DNA from 4 places in the Alteromonas sp. 5NW40-0090 genome. Region 3 is predicted to be linked to each of the others. Evidence: predicted binding sites of a transcription regulator. Region 3 holds the regulator's gene; each other region holds the start of a gene.
The links. Region 3 encodes sigma-54, which starts transcription at its own class of promoters, with help from an activator protein. Its sites were predicted from a motif close to GTTGGCACGNNNNTNGNNT; they were not measured.
Positions count from the first base shown of each region.

Region 1: the regulator sigma-54 is predicted to act here: its motif matches at 3,411-3,429, upstream of AC27KT_RS13160 (DUF1328 domain-containing protein).
Region 2: the regulator sigma-54 is predicted to act here: its motif matches at 2,798-2,816, upstream of nirB (nitrite reductase large subunit NirB).
Region 4: the regulator sigma-54 is predicted to act here: its motif matches at 2,588-2,606, upstream of AC27KT_RS04230 (formate/nitrite transporter family protein).

Region 1 is NZ_BAAJLT010000009.1:228,111-233,447, reverse strand. Features, by position in the region: gene AC27KT_RS13175 (DUF349 domain-containing protein) at 1-2,592, shown strand, start outside; gene AC27KT_RS13170 (hypothetical protein) at 2,606-2,824, shown strand; gene AC27KT_RS13165 (hypothetical protein) at 2,959-3,153, opposite strand; gene AC27KT_RS13160 (DUF1328 domain-containing protein) at 3,192-3,368, opposite strand; gene AC27KT_RS13155 (phosphoribosyl-AMP cyclohydrolase) at 3,858-4,502, opposite strand; gene AC27KT_RS13150 (type 1 glutamine amidotransferase family protein) at 4,800-5,102, shown strand; gene AC27KT_RS13145 (CC0125/CC1285 family lipoprotein) at 5,254-5,337, opposite strand, start outside.
Region 2 is NZ_BAAJLT010000008.1:89,748-95,084, forward strand. Features, by position in the region: gene AC27KT_RS11370 (nitrate- and nitrite sensing domain-containing protein) at 1-101, opposite strand, end outside; gene AC27KT_RS11375 (hypothetical protein) at 408-695, opposite strand; gene AC27KT_RS11380 (SulP family inorganic anion transporter) at 1,114-2,679, shown strand; gene nirB (nitrite reductase large subunit NirB) at 3,009-5,337, shown strand, end outside.
Region 3 is NZ_BAAJLT010000008.1:238,697-244,033, forward strand. Features, by position in the region: gene AC27KT_RS11985 (HPr family phosphocarrier protein) at 1-77, opposite strand, end outside; gene rapZ (RNase adapter RapZ) at 77-922, opposite strand; gene ptsN (PTS IIA-like nitrogen regulatory protein PtsN) at 1,007-1,450, opposite strand; gene hpf (ribosome hibernation promoting factor) at 1,464-1,751, opposite strand; gene AC27KT_RS12005 (RNA polymerase factor sigma-54) at 1,782-3,263, opposite strand; gene lptB (LPS export ABC transporter ATP-binding protein) at 3,337-4,062, opposite strand; gene lptA (lipopolysaccharide transport periplasmic protein LptA) at 4,065-4,610, opposite strand; gene lptC (LPS export ABC transporter periplasmic protein LptC) at 4,579-5,157, opposite strand; gene kdsC (3-deoxy-manno-octulosonate-8-phosphatase KdsC) at 5,154-5,337, opposite strand, start outside.
Region 4 is NZ_BAAJLT010000003.1:30,749-36,085, forward strand. Features, by position in the region: gene AC27KT_RS04225 (bifunctional protein-serine/threonine kinase/phosphatase) at 1-1,353, opposite strand, end outside; gene AC27KT_RS04230 (formate/nitrite transporter family protein) at 1,482-2,330, opposite strand; gene AC27KT_RS04235 (transglutaminase TgpA family protein) at 2,798-4,861, opposite strand; gene AC27KT_RS04240 (DUF58 domain-containing protein) at 4,866-5,337, opposite strand, start outside.

The DNA.
Region 1 (5,337 bases), on a different contig from region 3:
CCGCAAATGTTGAAGAAAGAGCCTATGCTGTTACAAGATGATGCGCTAGCTAACGCGCTAATCGAAAAAGTAGCGAAGCCATCTTTCACCCAGTTTGTTTTTTTAGAAGGCGCAAGTCCCCAACTGCAGACTCAACTAGTCAACGCATATTCAGACGTATCAGATTTGCAAAAGCTTGCTAAGAAAGTATCAGATGATGCGCTTGTTACGCAAATTAATGCGCGAATTGATGCTATCAAAGAGGCTGCAAAGCGCCCTGTGGAGCTTAAAAAGCAGCTCACTTTGGGACTTTCAAAATATCAGGCTTTACTCGATAAATCAGATGTAGAAACCATTGATGAAAAGCGCAATGAGCTAGAGTCCGAATTAACCGGGCTGTTTGCTCAAATTGACTTACTCACTTCAGAAGAACGCGCTGATTATGAAGAAAAGCGCTCGCGTATAGGTGAGCAGCTCGAGCGATATTTAAGCCGTATCCGCCCAGCATGGGAAGAGAAGCAACAAGCGTCGCAACGTGCTAATACCAAAGCATTGTGCGAACAGCAGCTTACTTATGCCAAGGAGCAGGTAGCTTGGTTGTACAATAACAGGCTTTGTGAAGCGACGCTTGCTGATGTTGCTACGGTTAATGAAAGCGTGCGCGGTGTTGAAGCAACGCTCGAACAGCTAGCGCGTCTCGATGATGAATCTGCAACTAATAAGCGAATTACACAGATTAAGCGCTCTGTCGACGAACTAAACGAGCAGCTTGATCGCTTCTCTATGCAGCAGCAATACGGCCAAAAGCTACTGATAAAACTTCAGTCGCTCGAAGACATTGCCGCTAAGATCGTTTCGGCAAGCGATAGCGAGTCGGACAAAGATACCCGTGATGTGAGCGTTGAAGAAGCTAGCGCATCGACTGAGAATTTGAGTCAAGTAAATGGTGGCGACGCATTACAAAGCAGTAGTGTAGTGGCTCTTAAAGCGGAGTTTGACGAAGTACGTCAAGCGTATAAAGCGCTTAGTCGCGAAATCGATGCCATTCCTAAGGCGTTGTCTAAGCGTTTTAACGCAGCGACAAGCAGTGTAAATGCCAAAGAGCGTGCTCTAAAATCCAAAGAAAATGAGCAAGTAAAACACATTAGAAAGCACATTAGTGTTATCGATAACTTAATTGCTCAGGGTAAATTCCGCGTTGCTATTTCAAAATTTGCAAAGCTTCAGGAAAGTTATGCTGCGCTTCCTGGTTCAGCGAAAAAGTATGTAGAGAAGCGTTTTGAGAAAACCGCTGGTGATGTGTCGCGCTTAGAAGGATGGCAGGATTACCTTGCTGCGCCGCGCAAACCCGCTCTTTTAGAAGAAGCAAAAGCGTTAGCCAGTGCGGATGCAGAAAATATTAAGCAAAGAAGTGAGGCCATTAAGTATCTGCGTAAGCAGTGGCTATCACTAACATCATCATCGCCAACGAGTGAAGAAAGTAGTGATGACGCGTTGTTACAGCAGCAATTCGATGATGCACTTGAAAAGGCCTTCGAGCCTTGTAGAGCACATTACGCGAAGTTAGATGCACAGCGGGCTGCTGCGCGTGAACAGCGCATGTCGATTATCGCTACGGTTAAGGCAATGGACATTAACATGTCGGAAGCCGAGTTAGTGAAAGTTTTCGATAGAGTGTCTAAACAGTGGCACGCTGCAGGTCAGGTTGAACGTGAAATTTATGAACAGCTGAAGCAAGAATGGAAGGCGGTATCATCGCCTATTCAGGCTAAAGTGAATCAATGGCAAAGTGACAACCAAGCCCAAAAGCGTGCGTTGGTCACCCAAGCTTGTCAACTTTCTACGGAAGAAGACGTCGCTGGCGCTGCCGACAAAGCTCAGCAATTGCAAAGCCAGTGGAAGCAAGTAGGTCATGCAGGTAAACGTGAAGAGAGTAAGTTGTGGGCAGAATTTAAAGCTGCTAATGACACCGTATTTGAACGTTTAAAAGCCGAGCGGAAAGTTCAGAATAATGCATTTAACGCGTTAGTAGATTCGCTACTCAAGCAAGTGGAAGCTGTTGACATCAACAGCGATGATGCCACGTTTAGTCAATCAATAAGCGACGTTCGCGCTCAGTTAACCGACTTGCCTAAAGCGCAACGTACAAAAGTAGAGAAAAAGCTAGATTCACTTGAAGGTAAGCGTGCGGCGCAAGCTAAAAATGCACAATCTCAAGCCCGATTGGCACGAGCTCAGGCTCTGATTTCTTTACTACAGCTAAGTGTAGGTGAGGGAAGTGGTGACGAGCAGTCTCTAGCGGAAACGTTAGGGAAGCGTTGGGCGAGCGTATTGGGTCAGTCTACTGGAAATGAAACAACTCAGCACGATAGACAATGGTTAACGGTAGCACTAGAAGTCGCAACTGGCATGCCAAGTCCAGATGCTGATGCATCTATACGCTCTAGCGTACAGCTACAAATGATGACATCTAAGTTAGAACAAGGCGAAGCGGCAACAGCTCCCGACATTCTTGCTGACTGGTTATCATACGACTCGATAAGCGAAGTAGATAACCATCTGCTACAACGAGTTGTTTCAGTTATTGATGCTCACCCTGAAATTGTTGCTTAAACGGAAAGCCTAAATGGAAAACAGTGTTGAGTTTCAATTTGAAACAGAAATGTCTGCTTATCGCTTTTTGAATACCGTGAAGCATATCGACGCAGAAGGGTTAAGAGTGAAATTCGGGCGTACGGACCATCACGTGATTGTAAAATACCGTTACGGCGTAGGTGAATTTGATTCGACGCTATCTACACTAGACGATCTTGCCCGTGAGTTAGGTGGTGAAGAAGTGTCTTAACTAACGCGCTTAGGTCTTTGATTACTTGAAGTTGTCATAAAGAAGTCCTCTTTATGTCAACGTATTTCAGGACGGGACAGTAAATACAAAAAGGGCCAGACAATTGTCTGGCCCTTTTTTTGATAAAAACGTGATTAACAGTCTTTATCTTCAGCGTCTACGCCTTCTTTCACATCTTCACAAGCGTCTTCAACGGCATTACCTGCATCGGTAACAATTTCGTCTAGCTCCTCGCCTGCGTCTTCCGCTTCACCGTCACCGCAAGCTGCTAGTGATAGTGCAAATGCTGATGCTACTAGTACCTTTGATAAGTTTTTAAATGAAAACATATCCTTACTCCTTTTTCCTATTAAAATACTTCTAACTCTTAGGCTCTTGGTGCTCTACCACGTAACGCATTTGCGATAAGTGAGATTACGAGCAACGCGATAAACACAAAGAAAAGAAACTGTGCGATACCTGTTGCTGCACCTGCGATGCCTCCAAAACCAAAAACTGCTGCAATAATGGCGATGATAAAAAATGTGATTGCCCAACCTAACATAACTAAATCCTCGTATTGCTTCCGTTACTTTCACTTTAACTAATGCTATCTTTGTGCCTGTTTTTTAAGTTATTGAATTATATTGATATAATTTAATCTTTTTCTGGTTGTCAGGCCGTATCTGCAGGCATTTAACGTCACGATTACACGTACGAATGCATTTTTTACATGATCAAGTAAGGCCCTTGTCACCCATTTTTACTCTCAGTGTGTTAAGGGCCTTTGGCTGGGATTATTCTTTGTTTCTTACCAGCTTCCGAAGAACGTGAGAGCAAGGTTGTGGTTTGTCATGGCGTCTGAATTGGCGCCTGGCGACGCAATATGATTATGTAAGTATCCCATCTCACCGCGCCACAATACGTTTTGCCCACATAGTTTTTCTCGCTGAAAATAAAAAAGAGGCAAAGCGAAAGGGAAGGGACGCCTTGCCTGCAAAGGGAGAGTGTTTCGCCCCTCACACTTCCTATGAATGGAGGGGCAATGGTCTATTTAGTTACCGTTTGGGTTGTAAGGTAACGAAGATTGGTGAGCAACAATACGCAGGTCGCCGTCACTATCTTTGACATAGGCAAAAGTGTATTCCACCTTCGTTTCGCCACCTTTTGTATCGGTAAAGAAGTAGTTACCCATAGCTACGGCCATGCGACAGCTATTATTGATAATACCCACATTATCAAATTTCACATTTGTGTAGGGCTTTATTGCAAAGCCTTTGTCCTCTTCGTAAGCGTCATTACCGCCGACAAAGTAAGAAAGCGCAGCATCGAAGCTTGAACGGAACTGGTCGTTAGCTGCAAGCGTTGGTTTAAACAGTACGCTGCTTAAATCGTAACCATACATGGCTTGTATAAAGTCAGCGGCCTCGCCTGAGTAATCACCATCGTTGCTAAAAACTGCACCAATTCGCACTATGCCGTCGCCCCACATCTTTTGTGCCGTTACCACTTCTCGCTCAGTAATACATTCGTCAGAATAAAGTAATGCGTTATCCAATGCGTTAGCTTTTAACACTGGCGCATTTGTACTTCGTGAATGCTCCATCTGCGGCTTTGCCACTGCACTGCAGCCTGTTACTACCATAATCGAAGCTGCTACAAGTGTTGTTTTTGTCATTAACGTGCTTAGCTTTTTCATCGCCTGACTCCTTAGTCATTTGCAAAATATATATATGCTATTACCTGATTCAATTGCTTGGAGCAGAGCCTGTGTCACGTTGTGAATAGCGGTCTACAAATCTGCTCTGCAGCTCATGGTTTTAATGATAGCTAGCTATAATGACGGAGACTTTTGTACAACATTAATAGAAGATTAACGGCTCATTAAAAATGAAGATGTCCAAAAATGTGTCAGTTTTGGGCGTATGAATGTCTTATCTGTCATGCTGGTAAGTGTGTATTATGATCGCATTACTTCATCAATATTACGTGACTTATGCGCAAACTTAATTGTTTACTTGCATACGAAGGAATGGAATTACTCGACTTTGCGGGTCCTCAGTCTGCTTTTTATGAGGCACTTCAGGGAATGGATGATAGCTATAAATTAAAGATAGTGGGCTTTGATCGCAGTATTGTTCAGTGTGAAGCGGGGCTTCAATTTATACCATCTACCTCTATGGACGATGTTTGTGCGTGCCATACATTGATTATTCCGGAAGGAAAGGGGGCGCGAAGTCCGTCAATCACATCACCTCAGTTACCTAGCGACCTGTTAGCCACGACGGAAAATAATTAAAGACTATTGCACTGGTTGTTGGTTTTAAAACGTATCACGGTTTTGCTCGAGCATTTGAGCGATGCTTTTCAGTAACGCCAACTACGTACCGAAAAGCATTTCTCTTAAAAAACTGACGCTGCGGTGTATAGATGAACAGAATGTTGTTCGGCTAGTTGCCGTTTTTTTGCTCTAGAGGCTGTGAGAGCACTTCTAATACAGTAAAGGCATTTTTACCCAAACGCGTTTTATCATT
Region 2 (5,337 bases), 150 kb from region 3:
AGCTGTTCTAATACAGTGATTTCTGCATGTTTTGCGGCCAGCAAAAAACGTTTGGTCGCATCGCTACAAAGCGCAATGGTTTGTTCAGGTTCGTGCAGCATAAAAGGCCTTGCTAAATGTTGGTTTACCCAATTCGCTTTTTTGTTGATAGTTGTTTGCGAAATAATGCTTTAAAGCACAATAAATTAAGCAACACTTATGCCCTGTTTATAAGAATGTAGTTATGCAAGGTTTGGAGGCGAGTGTAATCCGTTGAATGCTTAACAGATGTGACTCTTATAGGTATTAAGCAGAATTAACTGTAATTTGATGAGTGAAAGATGACGGGCACTTTAAGAGAGTGCGCAAGCGGAATTGCACTTTAGTGGTGCAACCCGCCTGCAGATGCTTAGATCTAATTTCAAAAGCTAGTTTCTAACCACGCGGAGAAACCAGCCGACAAAGAGAGAAATCAAGAAGCCAAAGAAGGCAATCATAGTAGTAATGGTGAGCATTTGCCCTGAGAAGTCTGCACTTTCCCCAGTATGTTCGCTCACAAGCATTCCAGAAGCCTGAAAAATAAATAGCGCGGCGACAGAAAATAATAAGATAACGGCGGTAGACATAATGGTGGCTTTCCAATAAGCCTTTGGCGACATCCAATGAATAGCGCCTGCCACTAACACGCACAAAATGGTAAGAATATAAGGTACCACGTAAACTCCTCGTTAAATAAGACTTATGCCTTACATCATTGCCCTATCATCATGTGCAACTTAGCGCAAAGTAGCGAGCTAATGCTATGAGCTAAGCGCCCCGATGGGCTAGGTTATAAAATACTGCAATACGATGCCATGTAAGAGGCCTCTTGTCAGCAAAGGCGCAAAAATTTAGCGTGCCTGAAGCTAAATCGAGAAGCTGTATGGGTAAGACGTAAAGAGACTTCTGCGCTGCTAGATGGTCAGCCACGCCCTTTGACCTGTGTTTATACACTCGTAACAATCTATTAAAAGATTTTAAGCTGCAATGGTGATAGAATCGCCGAAAAATTATCCTGCCTACTTGGTGTACTGCTATCACGCGGTTTACGCCACGGTGGGTTGTTGTGTTTAACATCTTAGCTTCTGAGAGAACATGTTCGATTTAATTACCAGTAAAGACAGCAACGTTAAGAACGATGTGCTATCAGGTATTACAGTGGCACTTGCCCTGGTCCCTGAAGCCGTAGCATTTGCATTTGTAGCCGGCGTAGAACCAATGATAGGTCTATACGCGGCCTTTATGATGGGTTTGATTACGTCTGCTATTGGCGGTCGCCCTGGAATGATTTCTGGTGCTACCGGCGCCATGGCCGTTGTAATGGTGGCACTGGTTGCCCAACACGGTGTGCAATATCTATTCGCCGCGGTTATTTTAGCCGGCTTGCTGCAAATCATGTGCGGTATATTCAGGCTTGGAAAGTTTATCCGCTTAGTGCCGTATCCGGTAATGCTTGGCTTTGTAAACGGTCTTGCTATCGTTATTTTCTTAGCTCAGTTAGGTCAGTTTAAAGTCACCAACGCTGCTGGAGAGCTTCAGTGGATGGAAGGTACACTGCTGTACTGGATGCTAGGGCTTGTAGCGTTAACCATGGCCATTATTTATTTACTGCCTAAGCTCACAAAAGCCGTTCCTGCCTCGCTAGTAGCGATTGTTACTGTAACCGCATTAGTACACGGCCTCGACTTAGAAGCACGTACGGTAATCGACTTTGTTCGTGACTTGCTACCGGCTGACCAGCGCGACACTGCAACACTTGCTGGCGAGCTTCCTAGCTTCGCTATTCCTATGGTTCCGTTCACTTGGGAAACATTTATGATAGTACTACCAACCTCAGTAATTCTCTGCTTGGTTGGTCTTATTGAGTCGCTTCTTACTCTTTCATTAATTGATGAAATGACCGATACCCGCGGACGCGGCAACAAAGAGTGCGTTGGCCAAGGCGTTGCAAATACCGTAAACGGTTTCTTTGGCGGTATGGGCGGTTGTGCCATGATTGGTCAAAGCATGATCAATATAAACTCTGGCGGCCGTGGTCGCTTATCCGGTATTACTGCCGCACTTGTACTATTGGGCTTCATTCTATTTGCCGCACCGCTTATTGAAATGATCCCGCTTGCTGCTCTTGTTGGCGTAATGTTCGTAGTGGTAATTGCTACCTTCGAGTGGGCCTCATTCAGAATTATTCGCGGCGTAAATAAAGAAGATGCCTTTGTACTATTCCTAGTGACTGGGGTTACCGTTATCGCCGACCTGGCGATTGCCGTTGTTGTTGGTGTTATCGTTTCAGCCCTAGTATTTGCATGGAAACACGCCCGTCATATAGAGGCGAAGTCGCATATTGATAACGACGGCTGGAAAGTCTATGAACTAGATGGCCCGCTGTTCTTTGGCTCGGTATCGCATTTCAAAGACTTATTTGATATCGCTAACGACCCACAAGATGTCGTTATCGATTTTAAAGACTCTCGTATCTGGGATTCATCAGGTATCGACGCACTAGATACCCTTGCAGATAAATACGAGGAGCAAGGTAAGAAGCTACACATTCGCCATATCAGCGATGAGTGTCGTTCACTGCTTCGCAAGGCCGACAAATTTGTTGAAATTAACGTGGTTGAAGACCCTCGCTACCGCGTAGCAACGGATAAACTGGCCTAATTAATTTGATAGCGCTTAATGCACCAAGTGAACACAGGTTTGCGTTTGTTTGGTGCAGCTGTGAAGACTGAATAATACCTGTTTTTTAGTAAATCAAATAAAAACAATGGATTACGGTTTTGGCACTGAACTTGGATAGCTATAAGCGTAAAGTGTGTTTTGGTGATTTGTGTCAATCGCTGAAAAATTGTGTGATTTATAGCACTCCGTAAAATGTGTTAGCTAGAGCATGCTGATCTTAAGTGTCAGTACTAGCAAAATAGGCAACGAAGCCCGCATCAACGAAAGTTGAAGCGGGCTTTTTTTTGTCCCGAAAAAAGGGGAATATCATGACTTCATTGGACTCAAAAACGCAAATTGTCGTCGTAGGCAACGGCATGGTGGGGCATCATTTTGTTGAGCAGCTTCACCAAAGCGATGCCAATGTAGAAATAACCGTTTTATGCGGCGAGTCACGCCTTGCGTACGACCGCGTTTATCTGTCGTCTTTTTTTAGCGGCGCGAGTGCTGATGACTTAGCGCTTACTACTCCCGCTCAGTACGCCGAATGGGGCGTAAACGTAGTCACCAATGCCTTGGTGACGGATATAGACCGTGACAATAATAAAGTGACGACGTCGGAAGGGCAGGTGTTTAGCTACGACAAGCTAGTGCTAGCCACGGGCTCATACCCATTTGTTCCACCTATTCCAGGCAACGAACAAGAGCATTGCTTAGTGTATCGCACCATTGACGACCTACTCGCTATTGAAGCGTCAGCGGCGGTGAGCAAAGTAGGGGTTGTTGTTGGTGGTGGACTTTTAGGTTTAGAGGCAGCTAACGCACTTAAACAAGCCGGTCTAGATACCCACGTGGTTGAGTTTGCCCCGCAGCTTATGGCGGTACAGCTAGATCAAGCTGGTGGTAACGTTTTAAAAGATAAAATTGAAGCATTGGGCGTTACAGTTCATACCCAAAAGGCAACCCAAACTATAGAGGCTGGTGATACCTGTCGCTATAAAATGGTGTTTGCTGACGGCACTGCACTTGAAACCGATATGATACTTTTTTCTGCTGGTATTCGACCTTCCGATCAGCTTGGCAGAAAGTCGGCATTAACACTTGGCGAGCGCGGCGGTATTGTTATAGATAACCATTGCGTAACGTCTGATCCAAACATTTACGCTGTGGGTGAATGTGCGCTGTGGGATAACAAAATCTTTGGTCTTGTTGCACCAGGCTATACCATGGCACGTACCGCAGTGAGTCATATCACAGGTGGCGATGCAGAGTTCGCTGGCGCAGATATGAGCACTAAACTCAAACTTATGGGCGTAGAAGTGGGCTCAATTGGCGATGCCCATGAACGCACAGACGGAGCGCTTAGCTACACCTACTTAAATCAGCCCGAGGGCGTGTATAAAAAGCTGGTGGTAGATAGCGAGCAAAAGTATGTACTTGGTGCGGTCCTTGTAGGTGATACCAGTGACTACGACACGCTCCTACAGTATGCGCTTAATAATATCGAATTGCCTGAACACCCAGAAAGCCTGATTCTGCCATCTTCTGATGCTGCACCAGCATTAGGTGCCGATGCACTTCCAGACACGGCCTCTATTTGTTCATGTCTAAACGTGACTAAGGGCGACATTGTTTCAGCTATCGAAGGTGGCTGTTGTAGCGTTGGCGATGTGAAAGGTGAAACCAAAGCCAGCACAGGGTGTGGTGGTTGTGCCGCCCTGCTTAAAAATGTGGTAGACAGCGAGCTTGAAAAGCGCGGTGTGGAAGTATCAAAAGCTATATGTGAGCACTTCAATTACACCCGACAAGAACTCTTTCACATTGTTAAGGTAAACGGCATTCGCACCTTTGACGAGCTATTAGAGCAACATGGTGAAGGTCTAGGGTGTGAAATTTGTAAGCCTGCAGTTGGCTCAATTTTGGCCTCGGTGTACAACGACTACATTCTTAAGTCTTCACATCTTCCACTACAAGACACCAACGATATTTACCTTGGCAACATGCAAAAAGATGGTACGTATTCGGTTGTACCACGTGTACCGGGCGGGGAAATTACGCCTGAAAAACTGATACTGTTGGGCGAAGTGGCAAAAGAATACAACTTGTACACGAAAATCACTGGTGGTCAGCGCATTGATTTATTTGGTGCACGCGTAGAGCAGTTACCCGATATTTGGGAAAAACTCGTTGCTGGTGGATTTGAAACCGGCCACGCCTACGCGAAGGCGCTGCGCACGGTGAAGTCGTGTGTGGGAAGCACCTGGTGTCGCTACGGTGTACAGGACTCTGTAGGAACCGCTATCGATTTAGAAAACCGATACAAAGGCTTACGTGCGCCACATAAGATTAAATTTGCAGTGTCGGGGTGTACCCGTGAGTGCGCAGAAGCCCAAAGCAAAGACATTGGCGTTATTGCTACCGAGCAAGGCTGGAACCTGTATGTTTGCGGGAATGGCGGCATGAAGCCTCGACATGCAGACCTGTTTGCCACCGACCTAGATACCGAAACCCTTATTAAGTATATCGACCGCGTGCTGATGTTCTACGTGAAAACGGCTGATCGCCTACAGCGCACATCGGTGTGGATGGACAACTTAGAAGGTGGGTTAGCTTACTTGCAAGACGTTGTGATAAACGATGCTCTTGGCATTAATGGTG
Region 3 (5,337 bases):
AGTTTAACCAGTTGGGTCGCCGCTCTTGCATGCAACCCTAACTTATTGACGATAGTTAGCGTTTTTTGAATAGTCATTACTGATTCAGCTCTCTATGGCGAATTTGAACATCAGGGTGTATTTCACTGAAGGTTTTCGACAAGGTCTGTGCAATATAGACAGAGCGGTGTTGGCCGCCAGTGCAGCCAATCGCTACTGTTACATAGCTTCTGTTATTGCGCTCTAAATGAGGCAACCATGTCGTTATTAAATTCTGAATTTGCCAAATGAACTTGGTCACTACAGGCTGCGATCCCAAAAATACTTCCACTGGTGCGTCTAATCCGGTCAGATGTTTAAGATCGGGCTCCCAATGGGGATTGGGTAAAAAGCGGGCATCAAAAACGTAATCCGCATCTTTTGGAATACCGTGCTTAAAGCCAAACGACTCAAACACAAGCACAAGGCGTGAGCTTTTCTTACCCAAGATACGCTCTCGAATTAACTCTGCCAGTTGGTGAATGGTAAGCTTATCTGTGTCTAAATATAAATCTGCGCGTTCTGCAATAGGCGCAAGTAGTGCAGACTCGGCTTTAATGGCTTCTGAAAGCGATTTATTAAGCTTGGCGAGAGGGTGAAGACGACGTGTTTCGCTAAAACGCTTAACCAGTACATCATCGCTCGCGTCGATGTAGACAATAGTCATCGACCACGAAGAGGGCAGGTAGTCTAGAATTTCTACCAAATCGTCAGGATTTTTAGGTAAGTTTCTCACATCGATACTTACCGCTACCTGATCATACTCATCAACAACAGTATGGGTTAGGGTCGGAAGTAAGTTTACCGGGATATTATCAACACAGTAATAACCTAAGTCTTCCAATGCGCGAAGTGCGACAGACTTACCAGATCCCGAACGACCACTGATTATTATCAGCTTCACCTACTTTCTCCCTAATACTCTGGTTTTATCACATACGCGTTGATTAATGAGGCGCCTACTAAACGGTTAATAGGCGCTTAATGTTTAACTTAATGCAGTTAGAATATCGTCGCTTGTCGTTGCACGACGTATCGCTTTAATCGTTTCTTTGTCGCTTAGTTTACCCGCCACGGTGGCCAGCGTTTGAAGGTGTCCTTCGGTTTGTTCCTCTGGAACAAGTAGCGCAAAAAAGATGTCTACGGGTTTCTCGTCAAGGGCGTCAAAGTCGATTGCTGGCGTGCTGGTTACAACAATGGCAATCACTTTCTCAAGGCCCGGCAGGCGTCCGTGGGGCAGGGCGATACCATTACCAATGCCTGTACTACCCATCCGTTCTCGAGCCATTAAGCTATTAAGTACCGTTGCCTGGTCAATGTTATCGTTTTGCTTGGCAGCGATATCAGCGATGATCTCAAGAATTCGCTTTTTACTATTACACTGAACCGCACACTCGGTGCGGTCCAGACTTACGATGGCTTGTATATCCATGCTCAATTAACTACTAATGTTTTTTCAGTTTTTCCTTATGCTTGATTACCTGCCGGTCGAGTTTATCAACCATGCTGTCAATCGCCGCATACATGTCGGTGTTTTCTGAGGATGCGAATACTTCAGCGCCACTTAAATGAACGGTCGCTTCGGCTTTTTGATTTAATTTTTCAACGTTCAGGATGACATGCACATTAGAAATGTGATCAAAGTGACGTTCAAGTTTGCTGAACTTCGTATCGACATAATTACGCAAAGAGTCGGTGATTTCGACATGATGACCAGTAAGGTTGATTTGCATATTTCGTCTTCCTTATATTATTAAGCCCGTTTAAATAAGGCTTTTGCGTTGGTTCGACGGCGGGATCGATAACGATTCCCGGTATTTTGCTATTGTTCGCCGAGCGACTTTTATGCCTTGCTCGGCTAACAATGAAGCAATCTTGCTATCACTTAGCGGCTTACTAGGATTTTCTGCGGCCACTAACTTCTTGATCAATGCACGAATCGCTGTGGATGAACACTCACCACCGGACTCGGTTGCAACGTGGCTTGAGAAGAAATACTTCAATTCGAAAATACCACGCGGCGTATGCATATACTTTTGCGTTGTCACACGTGAAATAGTCGATTCGTGCATATCTACCATTTCTGCGACATCATTTAGCACCATTGGTTTCATCATTTCCGGGCCGTGCTCAAAAAAGCCCATTTGCTGTTGCACAATGCAGTTGGCTACCTTCATTAAGGTATCGTTACGAGACTCAAGGCTCTTTATGAACCACTTGGCTTCTTGCATGTGTGAGCGGATGAATTGCGAGTCACTACTGTTTTTGGCACGGCGACTCATGGCAGCGTATTGCTGGTTTACGCTTAATTTAGGCAAACTGTCAGGGTTCAGCTCAACCACCCAACGGCCATTCTTCTTGGTTACAGAGACATCAGGAATAACGTACTCAGGCTCTTTAGTAACTAAAGCACTACCTGGGCGAGGATTCAAGGTTTGAAGCAAACGCATTGCCTCGCGCAGCTGGTCTTCTTTCAAGCGACTTTTTCGCATCAGGGTGCGATAGTCTTTGCTGCTGAGTAAGTCTGAATATTCTTCGATAAGTTGTTTCGCTTCTACAAGCCACGGCGTGTCTTCTGAAAACTGACGCAACTGCACCATAAGACATTCTTGTGGAGAGCGTGAGCCAGAGCCAATAGGGTCGAACATCTGAATGCGCTTAAGCACACATTCTATTTCGTCCATCTCTATCGGCTCTTCTAAATCGTCGTCATTTACCGCTTCTAAAATATCCTCAAGGGTAACCGTTAGATAACCGGATTCGTCGATAGAGTCGATGATAGCAGTAGCAATTGCGCGGTCAGTGTCTGAAAAGTGAGTGAGGCGCATTTGCCAAAGCAAGTGCTCTTGGATGTCTTCAGTGGTCTCACCTTGGAAGATTTGTTCATCATCATTAGATGGGCCAGGTGCAGGCGCAGAAGACGCGGAGTAATACTCATCCCATGTGCTGTCGATTGGCAGCTCGTCTGGAAGATCGTTTTTCTCTAGCGCATCGCCCGCTTCCAATGTATCACTTGAAGCAGAAGCCGTTGCTTCAGATGCACTATCATCATTATCGATGTTGTTCTTCTCTAGCTGTGCCTCGTCATTGCCTTCTTCCACTTCCAATAGTGGGTTTGAATCGAGTGCTTCTTGTATCTCTTGCTGGAGATCAAGCGTAGAAAGCTGCAGCAGTTTAATGGCCTGCTGAAGCTGAGGTGTCATTGTAAGTTGTTGGCTAAATTTTAGCTGTAAAGATGGTTTCATCTACGTCTTATTTAAATGCTCTAAATTGAATATACCAGAGCTAAACTGAAAAATGACAATTCGGTTACACAAACTATAGCCTGAATTGTTCGCCTAGGTATACATCCCTTACTTTTTGATTACTTAAAACCTGTTCCGCCGTTCCTTGCGCAATAAGCTCGCCATGACTCACAATGTACGCTTTCTCGCAAACATCCAATGTTTCGCGTACGTTATGGTCCGTGATAAGGATACCAATGCCCCTATCCCGAAGATGTTGTATTATCTTCTTTATATCATTAACTGATATTGGATCAACACCAGCAAATGGTTCATCTAACAAAATAAATTGTGGTTTTGCGGCCAAAGCGCGTGCTATTTCAACACGACGGCGCTCGCCACCTGACAAACTCATCCCCGTACTATTACGTATATGGTTGATATTAAATTCATCAAGTAGGGCGTCGGCTTCTTCTTCTTGCTGCTGTGAATTTAAATCTTTACGGGTTTGTAAAATAGCCATGATATTTTCATGTACCGTAAGCTTTCTAAAAATTGATGCTTCCTGTGGAAGGTAGCCTATGCCGCGGCGTGCGCGCTCGTGCATTGGTTGATGAGTGAGTTCGTTGTCGTCAATCTCAATCTTACCTTTATCTAGGTTTACCAAGCCGACAATCATATAAAATGTAGTGGTCTTACCAGCGCCATTAGGCCCAAGAAGGCCGACTATTTGACCCGTTGAGACAGAAAGACTCACATCGCGAACAACCTGTCGTGACTTGTAGGCTTTAGCAAGGTTTTTAGCACTCAAAGTAGCCATTGCTATTCATTGTCCTTGTTATCTTTCTTTGACGATGTTTTGCGAATAGTTTCCGGCGTAAATACCGTAGTTACCCGGCCTTCGCCATTTTTACCCGCTCCACCGGTTGCAAGTAATTGCTCGGTAATCATATCAAAAGTAATCTTGTCGCCTTGCACTTTACTGGTGTCCTGCTGTAGCTCAGCGCTGCCTGCCAGAGAGATGGTACGATTAGCCACTTCATAGCGTATCTCATTGGCCTTTGCTGACACTGGCGTACCGTCCTCAAGCGATTGAGAATAGCTAGCAGGGTTACCCCGTGCGATAAATATTTCTCGTCCGCTGCCGTCTGTAGCGATAACTTCGACCTCATCAGCCTTGATGACAAGCGAACCTTGCGTGATAAGGACGTCTTCTTTGTAAAGCGCAGTTTTGTTTTTACCGTCAATAAACTGGGTGTTCGACCCTATTTTGATGGGTTGTGAAAAGTCGTCTTCACTAGCAAGCACCGCACCACTAGCGATGGCAAGCATAAAACTAGTTGCTAGGGGAATAAGTCGTTTGTACATGATCTAAAAGCTCGTATTCTTGTGTGCGTAAGTTCGCGTTAAACCCATTACTTAAAATAAGGTACTGTGTACCCAGTATCTCAACGGGTTGATCAGATGTCATTTGTTTCGTGTCTAAATTTATCTGTATGTATTCAGTTGATAAACTTTTCACAAAATCATCGCTGGTTTGATTTTCTATAACAACGCTATTTTCAAGTTGAATCAGCTCATTGTTATAAAGCGTTCCTTCTTGTGCTGTTACAACCCAAGGTGATGAAGCGTTTTCCGTATACAAGGTGTACTTTGGCTGTTGAAATAAAACAAAACCCAGCTGGTCATAGTGTTCCATCGACTCTGCAAACACTTTGTGGTTCAACTCACCGTCTTGATTGTATAACGTAGTCGTTAGGTTCTTAGCCTTATATGCTGGCTTCAAGGCGTCATTTTCGCTACTGCCTTGAGTTTCAGGCTGCTCTTCCATCCACGTAGGGATGTACATCAAAAGCGCTAAGATAAATAGCGCCGATATACTTAAACCTAAGCGATTGAAGCCAAATAGGCTCATACACTCGCTCCAAAAATCTCGTTCGCCACCCCTTTGGCTTGCAAAATAGTGTCTGATATTTCTCGCACCGCACCAAACCCACCTGGAAGTGTGGTTATCCAATTGGCTTGTTTGGCGACGTAAGGGTGGGCATCGGCCACTGCAATTTTAACAGCAACATGTTGATACATACCTGTGTCA
Region 4 (5,337 bases), on a different contig from region 3:
GCTATAAAGGCTAGGCGCATCGGCTAAGGCCGCCGAACCAAGGTCAATAATAGTGCAGTGCCCCTGTTCATTAATCATTATATTCTCGGGGCGTATATCTCTGTGAAGAATGCCCTGACGGTGCATTGCTTGTAAGCCTTTCCCAACCTGCTCAATGATATCCCTAATTTGCTCCAATGATGGTGTGGGGTTATCAAAAGACCATTGTGACAATGTTTGACCTTTTACATAGTCACTAATGCTGTAAAACGCTGTAGGTCTGTGTTTGAGCCCTAAATTTAAATACGTGGGGCTTTTAACAACATGCGTTGAGTTAACTCGCCTTGCAAACCAACTTTCTATCAAAAAACCGTTAAGCATTTCTGGTGACTGGCTAAAGTCGGTTGAGGGGGTTTTAACCACCACAGGGTGTTGTTCATGTGTACCTTTGTGAGCTTGAAGCGAGGCAATAAAAACATGACTACGGGCAGAGCTATAGAGCTGTCGCTCTAGTGTGATGCCGTCAATTTCATCGCCAGTCTCTAGTTCTTTGAAAGCAGGCTTACAAAGATGAACGTGGGGTTCACTATCATTACTCCCACTTTCATTACCGATTTGATACTTAATAAGCAGTAGAGTGAGGTTGTCATCACTTCCCTGGTTAAACGCCTCATGCACCACCAAAGCAGATTGGTTTTCAGAGAGTGTTTCTGCGCTATTGATTTTGTTAAGTATGCCAGGCAGCGAAACAAATTCATGAACACCATCAGTACTTATCGCAATAGTACTTGAAGCGCTTAAGGTGTGTGATGTGTGGTCAATATCGATATTCGCTTTTACGCCTAATGCGTTGGAAAGATACGTTTGCGAAGGTTCACTATCAGAGACGTGACGATGGGGACGTGTAAGTAAAGCAGGGCTTGTTGCGTTGTCAGAAACAAGCTGGACTTGGCAATCTCCCACGTGAAACACGTCTAGGTGATTACCCGTTAAAATAGCGACTGAAAGCGTACAGACATACCCTTTCTCTGGGGTGTAGCAAAAAGCGCTTCTCTGCGTTCGGGTATAAAGCCTTGCATTCAATTCTTTAATAATGGCTTCGGCTCGCGTTTTTATCGACCACTGCTCAGGCGCGATATTAAAAAGCTTAACAAATTCACTGGTAGCAAAATCACTAGCAACCTGACTTACAGCACTACTACTGACACCGTCAGCGATAACAAAAACATGACTTGGGTTTAGTTCGTTGGAAGCAATATGGTAAGCATAGGCATCTTGATTTATCTCTTTAACCCCGCGAGTGGAAAAAGCACTTGTCCACACTTTGCAAGGTAGCGGATCGATTAGCGTATTTAGCGCTGCTTGCTGGTTCATATTTCGTTGCTTCTATCTACTTATACGACATCGACTCAAATATTTACTTTCATGCGAAGGGAAGGACAGTGCCACCACAACGTACCTTTATGGTTTGCGTCGTGATGGCACTATATTAGAAGCCCTGATTAGATGGGGAGCGTTTGAGATGCCGCTGCTTTATCGACAGGGATAGTGCGTTTAGGTAGCGTCTTAACGTGAGTGGTATAAAGGGTAAGTCCAGTAAATGCTAAACCGCCTACCAGATTCCCTAATGCTGTTGGAATTTCATTCCAGATGAAATAATCCATAACAGAGAAGTCACCGCCCATAATCAGACCAAATGGGAAAAGGAACATGTTTACTACTGAGTGTTCAAAGCCCATGAAGAAGAACAGCATAATGGGCATCCACATAGCAAGTACTTTGCCGCTTACGTGAGTTGAGATCATTGCGCCTACTACGCCCAATGACACCATCCAGTTACATAGCATGCCGCGAATAAATATGGTAATCCAACCGGCAGCACCGTGTTCTGCATAGCCTAATGTGCGCGCTTCACCAATGCTGGCGACCTTCGTAGCAATCGCGCCGCCATCTACGTTATAGCCCATAGTAAAGATAAACGACATCATGAAGGCTACGGTTAATGCGCCGCCAAAGTTACCTAAGAATACCAGGCCCCAGTTTCGCAGAATTTGTTTAGGTGTAACTCCTGGGCGTTGTGCAAGCCATGCTAACGGTGTAAGCACAAATACGCCGGTTAACAGGTCAAATCCCATAAGGTAGAGCATACAAAAGCCTACAGGGAACAGCACTGCCCCGAGCAGAAACACCCCAGTTTGGACGGCAATTGTCACTGCGAAAACGGCAGCTAACGCCAAGATTGCACCCGCCATGTAAGCGCGGATTAGGGTATCTCGAGTTGACATATAAATCTTTGCTTCGCCTGCGTCTACCATTTTGGTTGCAAACTCAGCGGGGAGAAGATAAGCCATGGTTTCACCTCACGTTGTCGTTATTAATAAATTGCCAGTTTTATATCGGGAGTTAGCTATTTACATGTGTTCTGTTAGATCAAAAAAAGGCGTCCGCAGCGCTCTCGTTAGAAAGAACTGGGGACGCCTTTGTCCGAAACTTATGTATTGTTAATAGCTAACAGATTTACCTCTGATAACGTGTACGCCTTCGCACACTGTCCGCAAGTACCGTGTATTTAAACCCGTGCCCCGAACTTTAACTATCAACCGATATAAAGCCAGAACAGTGCCAATGGCTAAAAAACGTAAATAAATATATAAATTGGTTTATAAAACAACGTTTTAGTAAGTATCTTTGGGTGGGGTGAAAAGTTAAATTCGAGTGCCACCTCATTTGTTTGCACTATAACGGGGGGAGAATGAATGTTTAAGGTGCAACTAAAAATGCCCGTTCAGTCGCAGTGTATTTCGTTTTTAAATGCTTTTCATTTTAGCGCTTGTTTAAGCGTTTTGAGCTGGCGTTTCATCACCGCCGTGTTACTGGGAGTTTGCTGCTGACTGTAAGTTTCATGTTCAAATTGCTTACATAGTTGTTCAAATGCCTTGGCGGCATGAGGGGTTAATAAGATGCTAACTTCTTGAAAATAATTGGATAAGGTTTTATTTTTTCTTTTTATTCCTGTTTGGGTTTCAACGCGCATAACCGCCTTCAGCAAAATGCGATGAGAAGGGGAAAGGCGCACTTTTTCTTTTTTAGGTAAGAAGTACATTGCTAATATGAGCCCAATAAGCCCGATGGCAGACAAGAATACAATGCGCATTTTCTGTGGTGTTAGTGCACCTAGTAGCTCTTCAAGCATGTTGGTTTGCGCCGCATTGTCAAAACCCAGTACCCATTTGCTCCAAGAATAGTCAAGTTGCTGTAACCAACCTTGTAAGGTAGCAAATAAAGCAGAATTACCAATATCGCGCAAAATGGTAGTTTGACGTGACTCCCCTAGCTCTTCTAATGCCCGTTCAAGTCCAAAGGTTAAACGGGACGGGGCCACCATACTTGTAGGGTCGAAACGTACCCACACGCCGTCAATCAACGCCTCTACCCATGCGTGGGCATCGTACTGTCTTACTTGAAGCACGTTTTCACTTAGCTCACTTCCGCCTTGATATCCGGTCACCATTCTTGCCGGCACGCCTGCAGCACGAAGCACGTATACCATAGCACCGGCATAATGCGCGCAAAAACCTGCCCGTTGCTCGAATAAGAAACTATCAATAGGGTTTACAGGCATGGCGTTAGGAGACAAAGTATAACGAAACCCACCTTGACGGAATTCACGCATAACTGCTTGTACTCGCTCATCTGGGTTAGCATATTGCTTCGCTAGTGACTGTCCCCACGCCCTCGCTTCGGCGTTACCGTTTGTTGAAACTTGTAGATTGAGTTGCGTTTCGAAGTTCCCTATTCCATTGGTAACTTGTGCGTTTGGCACATAGCTCAAATAAAACGCTTTTTTGCTTGAGATAGGGGTATTTGCACGTATGGTATAATCAAACAGGCTTCTCACAAAAATGCTGTTTTCGCGGTTGTTTGGGAAAGAGGGGGCTAAAGCAAATAGCCATGTTTGCTGTGTGGGCTCAACAATCAGTTCGTAATTCGTTACTGCGGGCGAGTCTTTTTCCGCTATAACCGACAAAGGCGCTGGCTTCCCGATGAATGCCAACTGTTGTTCAGCCTGCTTGCGCTTCTCGCTTATAGACCAGGTTTTTCCGTCGAAATGTTCAAGGGTCATGGCCCGCCAGTATCTATTCTGTGCTTCAGGGACTTCATTGGTGTTCTTAAATGTAGCGCTAAAGGCCAAATCAGAAGAACTGGCAAGCGACGCAATATCACCTGGTGTTACTGTATCGGAAAGCCCCGTTTCTGTTGATTTCGATGTAGGCATTTGCCATAGCGGTGGGAGTTGGGGTAATAATAAAAATAACAGCAGAGCAATAGGAATTGCTTGACCAATAAGTACGGCAACGAACTTGACGCTGTTCGCAATGGGCACTTTTGCTCCATGGTAAAGCGCCGTGGCGATTAAAAGTAGCGCTAATATACCGGTATAGCCTACCCATGCAAATACGCTAAGCGAGGAAATAAAGCCACAGCCAATCAAAAATAAACACGTGCATATAAGCAGATGAAAATCTCGTTTCTTTTCCACTAGCATAATTTTAAGTGCGCAGGCTACCGTCAATAAATTGATCATGCTATCAAGAAGGCCGATGGATAAGCCGAACCAAGACAAGGCAAACACCGCAAGTACAGCAAGCAAGTTAACCGTGCGTAATGTGGGTAAGTTATGCAGAGTGCTAAGGCCTGCAATTCTGACAATAACGGCACATCCACCTAACATCAGTACCCATATCATTAATGTCGCGGTTAACGTAAAGAGAATAAGCGAAAATGCAGCGCATAGTATCAGCACTGCCACAGAGTTTGGTTGGCCTAAAACGCTTCTGAAAATAGTGAATTGTGAAGCGCGACTGAGTAAGACACTGTTCATGTTATTAGGCCCCAGTCTTCTTCTGTATTGACGATATTGATACTGGCTTGCTAGAGGGGACAGAATTGAGCGTGGGGGAGTCGTTAAAACAAGCCAGAGCACTAAGACATTCACCCATATGCTTGGCGCCCTGAGCAGGCGCAATATTCAACCCCTTGTATTGTATTCCAAACACCCGATTTGTACTTGTCCAAGATATTGTGGCCTGGGTTAGCGCTGAAACCGCGGTTTCCACGTCCTCGCTTGAAGGTACTGAAAGCACGAAGCTGTCGCTCTGCAACGACGTGAAAGATTTCGAGACCCAGTTTCCATTTTTAGCCACATGCTTCCAGGAAACGCGATTAAGTGGCTGTCCAATTTCATAATCGTTTAACGCGTAAAAATCTTCATTACTGGTTGGGTCTATTATTTCACTTACACTGTCAGGTTCGTCTGCGTTGGGAAGTTTATCGATAGTAATCGGTCCTTCCTGAGGC